Regions from separate parts of the Paenibacillus sp. GYB003 genome, predicted to be linked through region 2. Evidence: riboswitches for the same ligand, from Rfam matches in the RefSeq annotation. Region 2 holds a riboswitch; each other region holds the start of a gene.
The links. Region 2 has a riboswitch for cyclic di-GMP ahead of PV407_RS10910 (hypothetical protein). Riboswitches for the same ligand answer to the same signal wherever they lie in the genome.
Positions count from the first base shown of each region.

Region 1: it holds a riboswitch for cyclic di-GMP, as region 2 does, so the genes downstream of both, PV407_RS00590 (ATP-binding protein) here and PV407_RS10910 (hypothetical protein) in region 2, are expected to answer to the same signal.
Region 3: it holds a riboswitch for cyclic di-GMP, as region 2 does, so the genes downstream of both, PV407_RS22945 (Ig-like domain-containing protein) here and PV407_RS10910 (hypothetical protein) in region 2, are expected to answer to the same signal.

Region 1 is NZ_JARBDC010000001.1:123,284-126,560, reverse strand. It holds gene PV407_RS00600 (HAD family hydrolase) at 1-226, shown strand, start outside; gene PV407_RS00595 (SPL family radical SAM protein) at 223-1,062, shown strand; cyclic di-GMP riboswitch class I at 1,178-1,264, shown strand; gene PV407_RS00590 (ATP-binding protein) at 1,480-3,277, shown strand, end outside.
Region 2 is NZ_JARBDC010000032.1:17,338-20,614, reverse strand. It holds gene PV407_RS10925 (MORN repeat-containing protein) at 1-367, shown strand, start outside; gene PV407_RS10920 (universal stress protein) at 463-912, shown strand; gene PV407_RS10915 (YjcZ family sporulation protein) at 1,076-1,189, shown strand; cyclic di-GMP riboswitch class I at 1,420-1,519, shown strand; gene PV407_RS10910 (hypothetical protein) at 1,610-1,906, shown strand; gene PV407_RS10905 (HesB/YadR/YfhF family protein) at 2,064-2,342, opposite strand; gene PV407_RS10900 (NADPH-dependent FMN reductase) at 2,339-2,902, opposite strand.
Region 3 is NZ_JARBDC010000069.1:304,573-307,849, reverse strand. It holds gene PV407_RS22955 (DUF2935 domain-containing protein) at 1-733, opposite strand, end outside; gene PV407_RS22950 (hypothetical protein) at 894-1,238, shown strand; cyclic di-GMP riboswitch class I at 1,468-1,567, shown strand; gene PV407_RS22945 (Ig-like domain-containing protein) at 1,891-3,277, shown strand, end outside.

The DNA of each region.
Region 1 (3,277 bases), on a different contig from region 2:
CGATCGGCTGGGCGTCTTGCCGGAGGAAGCGCTGGCGTTCGAGGATTCGCCGAACGGAGCGCTGGCGGCGCGGCGCGCCGGGCTTCACTGCGTCATCGTCCCGAACTCGGTGACGGAGTCGCTCCCGTTCGGCGAGCACAGCAAACGAATCGCGTCGATGGAAGGGCTCGATTTGAGCCGCTTGCTCGAGGAGCTGGCGTCCGGCCGGACGGAGGGGGAGCGATGATCGAAATCCGCCGCACGCAGCCGAAGCGGCTGCTCAACCCGGCTTCGGGATATTTGACCGGCTACAGCCATACGCTCAATCCGTACGCAGGCTGCGGGTTCGCGTGCTCGTACTGCTACGTCCGCAAAATGCCGGTCGCGTTGTTCCGCCGGGAGCCGTGGGGCGAATGGGTCGACGTGAAGGTCGGCTCGGCGGAGCTGCTCGCCGGCGAGCTGGCCAAGGCGAAACGGAAAGGGCCCGTAACGATCTTCATGTCGTCGAGCACCGATCCGTACCAGCCGCTGGAGGCGAAGGAGCTCGTGACCCGTTCGCTGCTTGCCGCGATGGCGGACGAACCGCCCGACTTTTTGTTCGTGCAGACGCGCAGCCCGCTCGTGACGCGAGATATCGATCTGCTTCTGCGGTTGAAGGATCGCGTTCGGATCAGCATGACGGTAGAAACCGACATGGAATCCGTACGGAAGGCGTTCACTCCGTCCGCCCCTCCGATCGCCGCCCGTTTGTCCGCCTTGCGCAAGCTGACCGAGGCGGGCCTTCGAACGCAGGCCGCCGTTTCGCCGGTGCTGCCGAGCAGCCCGCAGTTCGCCGGGACGATCGCCGCGGCGACCCGGCGGGTTTGCGTCGACGATTTTTTCATGGGAGACGGCAGCTCCGGAAGGCGGACGGAGCAGCTCGGCATCCGGACCTTGTTCGAGAAGACCGGTTATACGGAATGGTACGATCGCGAACGGTACAAGGACATCGTCGAAGCGCTCGGCCGCCATTTCCCGCCGGAACGGGTCAAAGTGAGCCAGAGCGGATTTTTGCCCGATTCGTCCGATACGAATGTGTTGTAAAATGTTCGAACATTCGGGATTTGCAGAAAAATTAGAATCGTTCGATTTTTAGTTTCGTTGAAAGAAAAGGTATGGTATATTAAGGTTCAGGTAGACTACCAGCAAATAATTGGAAATGGAAGTTTGGCAAACTTGCCGAAAGGCAGGGACGCAAAGCCACAGGTCTAAGGTTCGGCAGAACTATGACAGCTGGGTTGCTGAAACGCTCGCGTTCGCGTTGATCGTATCATGCCATCGGCCGTCCCTGAATCCGGGTACGGCTTTTTTTAGCTTGCAGAGCTAATCGTCCCCCCGGGTCGCGGCAAAGTATCGGAATCGAGCCTCGAAAGCCCTCGCCGCGCCTCCGCAGCTGTCTCTCATCGCTCACGTCCGCATAAACGACGCATACCGACAAACCTAACGGAAGGGAAGAACCATATGCACATAACCCGCGCGTTTCGGTCGTTCCGCTTGTCCGTCTTCCGGAGAAAGGAAGCGCTGCTTGCCGCTCTCGCGCTGCTCTCGGGCGTCGGCGCGCTCATCGACGCGATTCCGGATGCTGCCCGGTCGCTCGCTTCGCTTCTGTTTACATTGTCGCTTCTGGCGGCCGCGGCGCTGAACAAACGCCGGAAAGCCGCATACGGCCTGTCCAGCCTCGCCCTGCTGGCGTACATCGTCTTTATGCGGCCGGACGGCTTGTTCGCCCTGCTCTTAACCGCCTATCCGCTATTGCTGTTTTACGCGCTTCTTCTGCCGAGTCCGCTGTATACGCTCGCAGCGGCGCTGGCGATCGGTCTCAATTTGTATGCGTACGCCGACACGCCCGAAGGGCAGCAATGGCTGACGCATCTGTTTTTTATCGCGCTCCATGCGATGGCTTACACGATAGTGGCGCATTACACGCGAAAGCTCGAACGGGAGCGAAACGAGTACCGCCACCTCAGCATGATCGATTCGCTCACCGGGCTTGCTTCGCTGCAGCAGACGCTGCTGTTCGGGCAGCGGCTGATCGACGAAGGCAAGGCGGTCCGCGTGCTGCTGATCGACCTTAATTTTTTCAAGCAAATCAACGATACGCACGGGCATATGGTCGGGAATAAAGTCATTCTGCACGTCGCGGACTATTTGCGCGGGCTGGTCCATAATGTGAACGGAATCGCCGGCCGATTGGGCGGGGACGAATTCGTCCTCGTCGTCGAAGATTCGCCTCCTTTCGAAGGCATTCGCGAGCGGCTGCTCGGCGAGCTGAACGGTCAATCGTTCGCGATGGGCGACGGGACGCCGCCGGTGTCGCTTTCTTTTTCCGTCGGCGTCGCCGCCTCGAAGCCCGACCGGAGCGTACGGATCGAAGATTTGCTCCATGACGCCGATTTGAACATGTACGAATTCAAATTGCATCACCGGCTGCCGACGTTCCACGGGAAGACGGCGGATTTGATCGAGCATAATCCCGATCCGATCTGCACGTTCGACCGCAAAGGCAAGCTCATCGCCGTCAATCCGGCCGCCGCCGACCTGCTCGGCTATACCGCCGAGGAAATGACCCGCAGGCAGTTCGTGGCGCTCATTCATCCGGACGACCGTCCGAAGGCGCTGAAGTCGTTTCTGGAGACGATGAAGGGCGGCTCGATCCATTTCGAGCTGCAGCTGCTGCATAAAGAGGGGCATACGATCATCGCCGACGTAACGAACATTCCGATCATCGCCGATCATCAGATCGTAGGGATTTACGGCGTCGCCAAAGATATTACCGACAAGAAAAAAGCGGAGGAGCTGCTTCGCAACTCCGACCGGCTTGCGGTGACCGGACAGCTGGCCGCCGGACTGGCCCACGAAATCCGCAACCCGCTTACGGCGCTGAAAGGCTTCATACAGCTGCAGCAATCGGCTCCGACCGAGAACAAGGCGTACTATCCGATCATGCTGAACGAGCTCGAGCGGATCAATTTTATCGTCAACGAGTTTTTGCTGCTGTCCAAGCCGAAAGAGGCGAGCTTCCGCGATACCGATATTCGCACGGTACTCGATCACGTGGTGACGCTGCTCGATACGGAGGCGATCATGAACAAGGTGCGGCTCGTCACCGAAGAGATGGCCAACATTCCTCCGATCCGATGCGATGAAAACCAGATGAAGCAGGTGTTCGTCAACGTGCTGAAAAACGCGATCGAGGCGATGCCGGACGGAGGAGAAGTGAGAGTGCGGACGGAGACGTCCAAAGGCTCGTTCATCGTGC
Region 2 (3,277 bases):
GCGGGGCGGCGTCTACCGCGGCGAGACGAAGGGGCCGTGGAAGCACGGCCGGGGAACGTACGTATGGGCCGACGGGACGACGTACGAGGGAACGTGGGTCAACGACTTGGAGCACGGCTCCGGCGAAAAACGTTACGCGAACGGCGATTCGTACAGCGGCGAATGGCGCGAAGGAACCTTTCACGGAAACGGCGTCTATGTTTGGGCGGACGGGACCCGTTACGAAGGGGGCTGGGACGGCGGCCTCGAGCACGGCAGCGGCAGCAAGACGTACCCGGACGGAACGCGGCAAAGCGGGATATGGTCATACGGCGAATTCGTTCGAACGACCGATCAATTGCATCCGCCGACGATTCAACCGGACTGAGTTGGGGTACAAATATAAAGAGACGCCAACTAATCCGGTGAACCGTACGAACGCTGCACATACGGTTATCACCATCCTAAGCGGGGTGTAAGTGTATGCCATTTCATCATGTGCTGGTCGCGTATGACGGGTCTCCGCAATCGCAGACGGCTCTGGATCGCGCCGTCGATCTCGTTCGCGGCGCTCCGGGAGCGAAGCTGACGGTCGCCCACGCGTTCCAGCTCCCGAATTTCGTCGTGGGCGAGGCGATGGTGGTAGCGCCGGTCCTTACCGAGCTTGAAGAAATGTCGGAGTCGGAGCGCATTTTGGAAGAGGCGAAGGCGCGAGCCGCCCGGCTGCCGGACGCGACGTTTACGCTGCTGCAGGGCGATCCGGCCGCTTCGATATTGGAGTTCGCGGGAGAAATGGACGCGGACCTGATCGTCATCGGAAGCCGGGGACTCGGCACGTTCAAGGAGCTGGTGCTCGGCAGCGTCAGTCACTACGTCGTACAGCATTCCCCGATTCCGGTGCTCGTCATCAAAAACGAACGCTCCGGCCGATGACCCTAAAAAATTAAGCCAATATGGACAAAAATCCAGTCCGAGACGGCATCCGTCTCATATCGTAGATCGTGTGGTCCTAATTTCGCAATCGGCGGACGTAGACGATACGCTTCGCCGCCATTGGGAATCGACCGCAACAACTCGATATCGGGGAGGACTGGACATGGGATACCTTGGCGGTGCCGGTTGCGGCTATGGTGGCGGACTGTTTACTTCGACGGGCGTCATTTTGGTGTTGTTCATTTTGCTGGTCATCGTTAGCCGCGCCTTTATCTGATCGTCCTGAAAAGGCGTTCGGAAACAAGCATCGATACGATCCGGAGCGAGGGGCGGGCGACCGCCCCTCGCTTTCCGTTCGACCTCCGCTGCCGTGTCGAAAGGAACGAAAAACGTCCGAAAATAGTCGTTAATGTCTAAAAATAGGTAAAAAGGAGGATGCGGACGGACAAGCCCTTCTATATGCTTAAGGTAGGAATCGATAAAATAGAAGCCAAAACTTCGAAAGCTTCCCGATAAAGGCAAACCCGGCGAAAGCCGGCGACGCAAAGCTACAGGGGCTAAAGTCTCAGGCTAAGACGAGCGGAGACGATGCCAGCCAGCTGCCGAACGAACGGTTTGAAGTTTTTTTGTTTTGGATAAACGGATGGATGGGGACGCAGCAGGTCGATTACTTACGGAGCAAAGGGGCTGAACTTTAATGGACGAGCGGCTCAATTCAACGGAGCGCGGATTTTACGTAAAATTGGGCGACGATTTTTTCGGCATGTACGACACGTCGGGAGGGCCGAAGCTGTTTTTCAACCGCGACAAATACCGGCTGACCGATTCGAAATGGGATGTCGAGCTGGTCATCGGGCGCAAAAACAATCTGTTTATTTTTTATTGGCAGGGCGAGATGAAAATTTCGTTCCGTTTCTGCAAAAACCAGGATTCGGTGATCCAATTGTACCGTCTGCTGCAGGAGTACGTCTCCTCCAAGCGGACGTTGCGCTGACCATCGGCTTCCATACGAACCGGGCTTCCCGCCGTTACGGCGCGGAAGCTTTTTTCTTGAGCGCATGCCGCTGCAAAACGGCGGGAACACGAAAAACCGCATCGGGCGATGCGGCCTTGGAAGTCGGTTCATTCGGATACGGCAAAGGGAAAGGGGCTTATTCGGGCAGCTGAAAATAGATGTCTTCGCCTTGCGCGTCCAGCGTCAAATCGCGGTTCTCCAAAAACCAGACGTCCGCTTCCTCCATAAAAAACGTCATGCCGCCGGCGGTCGCCCGCAGCCCGGCATCGATCGGCTTCGCGCTCATTATGCCGAGCGCGTACGGGTTTTCCCCGCCGCCCGCGTATCGGACGTAAATGCGTATATGCTCGCCTTCGCGAAATCCCCATTCTTCGGCGAAACAACGGACGGCTTCGTCGGTTACGTTCAGCTTCATTCCGATTCCCCGTTTCTCGCGCCGGCATCGCCCAATCGCTTATGCATGAACACGAGCTCGTGCGCCAGACGTTCGATACGCTCGGCGGCGTCCGGATCGGCGATTTCTTTGCGTTCGTTGAAATGGCTGTCGTGCAAATAGACGTAGCTCGGAGCCACGTACGACCGGAAAAAGCCGGCGATCGGCTTCAGCTGGTTTTCGATGACGAGATAGTGCTGGTACGTGCCGCCCGTGGCGACGAAGCCGACGACCTTTTTGCGAAGCGCCGAAACCGGAATGAGATCGAACACGTTTTTGAGCGGTCCGGACAACGAAGCTTGGAAAATCGGCGTGCCGATGACGAAAAAGTCGGCTCCGGTGATCGCGTCGATAACCCGCTTCGTATCGCCCGTATAAGCGGAAGGGTCGCGTCCGTCGCAAAATACGACGTCGTATTGTTTGAGGTCGAGCAGCTCGGTCTCGACGGCCGGATCGTGCCTGCGCGCCTCCCGGAGCACTTCGTTTACGGCGATCGCCGTCTTCGAGCCGATAATCGTTCCCGATATGCCTAGCAGTTTCATGTCGTTCGCCTCTCTCGATAAGGTGGGATCCATAGGTCCGTGCGTCGGGGCGAAAGGAATTGCCCGAGGCGCGGAACGCGTTTCGTCCGCGTTGGCCGTTTCCCCATTATGGGAATATCGGCGGCGGTTTGTCAATAGTTTTGTAACTTTACATACAAATATGTGTAGGAAGTGAGACGTGCCGGAGCAGCCGGCTTGTATGATGCCGCGCGATAGTTCGACGAACCGAAGGCACGAGCATGCAGCCAATTTCGGAGTTACTTATAGGTTACCAAAGGAAGGAGGAATGAACTATTGCCCACGCGGAAACGTTCGACTGGGATAGGCCGAACGATGCGGGGATGGCTGATTTTGTGGAGTTAGATGTCTGCAAAT
Region 3 (3,277 bases), on a different contig from region 2:
CACGAAACACATGATCGGCCAAAAGGGGATGAATGATGCTCTTTATACGGCATGCCTCAATTAAATCACGTGCTGTCCTTTTGAAGTCACGAAGAGATGTAACCGAAACTCTGTTTTGGTCGAGGAATTGATCAAGAAGTGGTACGGTCTGCGATTGGGGTCGCATGGATTCTAAATCTCTTGCTTGAAACAACAATTGATCGAAATCGTGGCTGAAATCGTTTGCTTGCTCGACAAGCTTCCGTTCGGAAGGATCAAGCAAATGACTGATGAATTTGGCATGATCGGCCATAATTCTCAGAAAAAAAACGTTTTCGTCAATAATGGCGTCGGGCAACGGCTCCAACCTACCCGAATTAAGCTCAGCCAACCGATTTCTGAAATAGTTCGCCTCCCTGCTTACATGATCGACCAGCAAAGGGAAATTATTTGCCCCTGGCAGCTGACACGTCAAAATCAATCCAAGCACTTTTCGTTTAAAAGCCCAAATGTGTGAAACGGCATTATAAATTTCTTCATTAAATTTTCGGATCGTTTGAGGGTCCGTTCCGATCGTAAATGCATTGGCCCTGTTCTCGATTGATTCGAAAACACCATAAAAGTAATTGGCTTCATAGATCAGTTGCGTGTCTTCACATCGAAATCCCAATTTTAAAAAAAGAGAATGCTCCTTCATGATTCGAGACCAAAATCGAACTTCATCCAATGAGCGCTCCACAAAAGCGTCTGTCATCCAAATTCCCTCCCGCGTTTTTTAATTCTTCTGAATTATATGTGCAGATGTCCGGATATTGAATTGTCCCAATCGATCAACGATGATCTTTTTCGTATCCACGTCGGTACACAATAAATCAAAAAAAGCGTAGCGCGGACAATTCGCAATACGCTTAAGCTTGAAGCAGACGATAATTGACGGCGAGGTAGCTCGTCGAATCGATCAGGAGGATCTGTACGCGGTCAAGACAGCCAATGCTACAATTCTGATTGAAAAGCAACGCTGGGTGTATCAACGGTATCGGTTCTACGCGCATCAGCTCTGGAGGGCATTCACTTTAATTCGGGATCCAGACGCAAAGAAGGCTGTCGATTACAGGTTCATGCAGGGATACTCTTACAAGGAGACGTTGTTGTTCTTCCGCTATGGCTTGATCCGCAGGAAGATACTTGAGGGAACCGAAAGTATGGCCAATACATTGAAGCTAATGGGATTCTTTGAGCAGGATCATGAGGAGTTTTAAAGAATAGGCGGGTAAGACAAGCTGTCCTCATCGGGCAGCTCTCTTGTTTTTATAACAAAACAAAGGTTTTAATAAAATAGGTTGACCGGCGCTCTTTTATCATCATATTTTTCCTAAAAACAACAAATAGAAAGAAATAACTACAAAAAATGAGTCTGAAGTACCTAATTTATAATTATTTTATATTATACTTTTAAGTTATGTTAAAATTTTCAACTATTTAACTGCTCGTACGACATGGCAAACCCATTGAAAAGTGGGGACGCAAAGCTATAGGGGCTAACGGATTTGCTGAGCAATGCAAATGCTACCGCCAGCCAGCTGCCGAATACGACGGAGGCCTCCGTCTGTTTTTGGACACAGGCCTACTTTTTTTTAAGATGCTTAAAATTTTGAGCAAATGATAGCCGGAGCTCTTAGCTTTGTCTATAGGTAAAAATTAAACATCATGGAGGGAAGAGGTTATAGAGGAAATTATAACAGTTGGTGCAGTTGAGGCGAATGAAGGATACATAATGCCTCCCTTTACAATGGCAAGCCGATAGAGTCACTTATGAAAAAAATCTCGAATGTGTAATACTATCGGCTAACTTTAATGCTGGCAGGTTTAGAAAAAAGACACCGAAAGTGAATTGAACTGGAGGTCGAAAAAATGAACTTGCGGTTAATGAAACGGGCCGCCATCACAGCAGCTACAGCTTTAATCGTCAGCAATTGGCTGCCACTAGCGCCGCTTGGGAACCAAACAGCACATGCAGATCCATCTCAGTTTCCTTGCGGGAATAGAGTTGCATTAATTAACGGTAGTTTTGAAGACCCTGACTTGTTGAATCCCCCTAGTAATTCTGTCCGTCATGATGGTGTTCAATGGAAGACGATTTATGATGACTTTGTACCTGGCTGGGAAACTACTGATAGTTCAGGAAGTATTGAATTTGCGTCACCAACTAAACTTGGCATACATCCTAATATTAATAACAAATATCATATAACTGATGTTCCAGATGGAGAACAGTTTGTGGAATTGAACGCTTATGAATTTGGTCAATTGTATCAGGATGTCCAAACAATACCGGGACAAACCATTAGTTGGCGACTATCACACAGAGCTGTATATCTAAACCAGGTGCATGGGTTCGATACCATGGCTGTCAGAATAGGCTCAAGTACAACTGATCCAAGTAAACTACCTGTTGTTGAAACAATAAAAACTCACACTTCCCAAGGATGGGTGGAGTATCGTGGGACTTATAAAGTTCCTGAGAGTCAAACCGTAACGCGATTTGGTTTCGAATCAGTTGGAAGTGTCGCTGGAGCTCCGAATACTGGTAATTTCTTGGATGACATATTCCTAGGCACAGAGCCGTGTGGTGTTGTAACAAAGTCCGTAGACCCCGCTGATAATGTACAGGAAGCAGATGTTTTAACCTATACGGTCAACTTTATAAATGATGGAGGGGACGAGACAAGCAACACATTATTTACGGACCTTATCCCCGACGGAACAGAATACATCCCCGGCTCCCTAGAAATCGTATCCGGACCTAACAGCGGGAAACTTACGGATGCAGCGGGAGATGACCAGGGTGAGTTTCTGGCAAGTGAAAATCGGGTAGTCGTTCGCTTAGGCAACGGAGCGAATGGAAGCCAAGCAGGCAGAATCCCGAACGTCGACGTCTTACCTGACGGGACAACGGTCCAATTTAAAGTAAAAATCCTCTCGAAATACAAAACGACTGCCGTCTCCAACCAAGCAACTGTGGAGTACGACAATTTGTTGTCAGGGGATCATGAAACCCGGAAATCCAACGGCGTTACGGTCGAAGTGAATCGTCCGCCGATCGCACCGAATTTCGAAGAAACAACATGGAAAGGCACAACCGCAACCGGAAGCGTGTACGGCGTGGACGCAAACGGCGATACGCTAACGTTCGCCCAAGGAACCGCTCCTAAAAATGGTACGGTAACCGTCAATCCGGATGGAACGTGGAGGTATACTCCTGATCCAAATTTTGTCGGTGAAGATACCTTCACGGTCA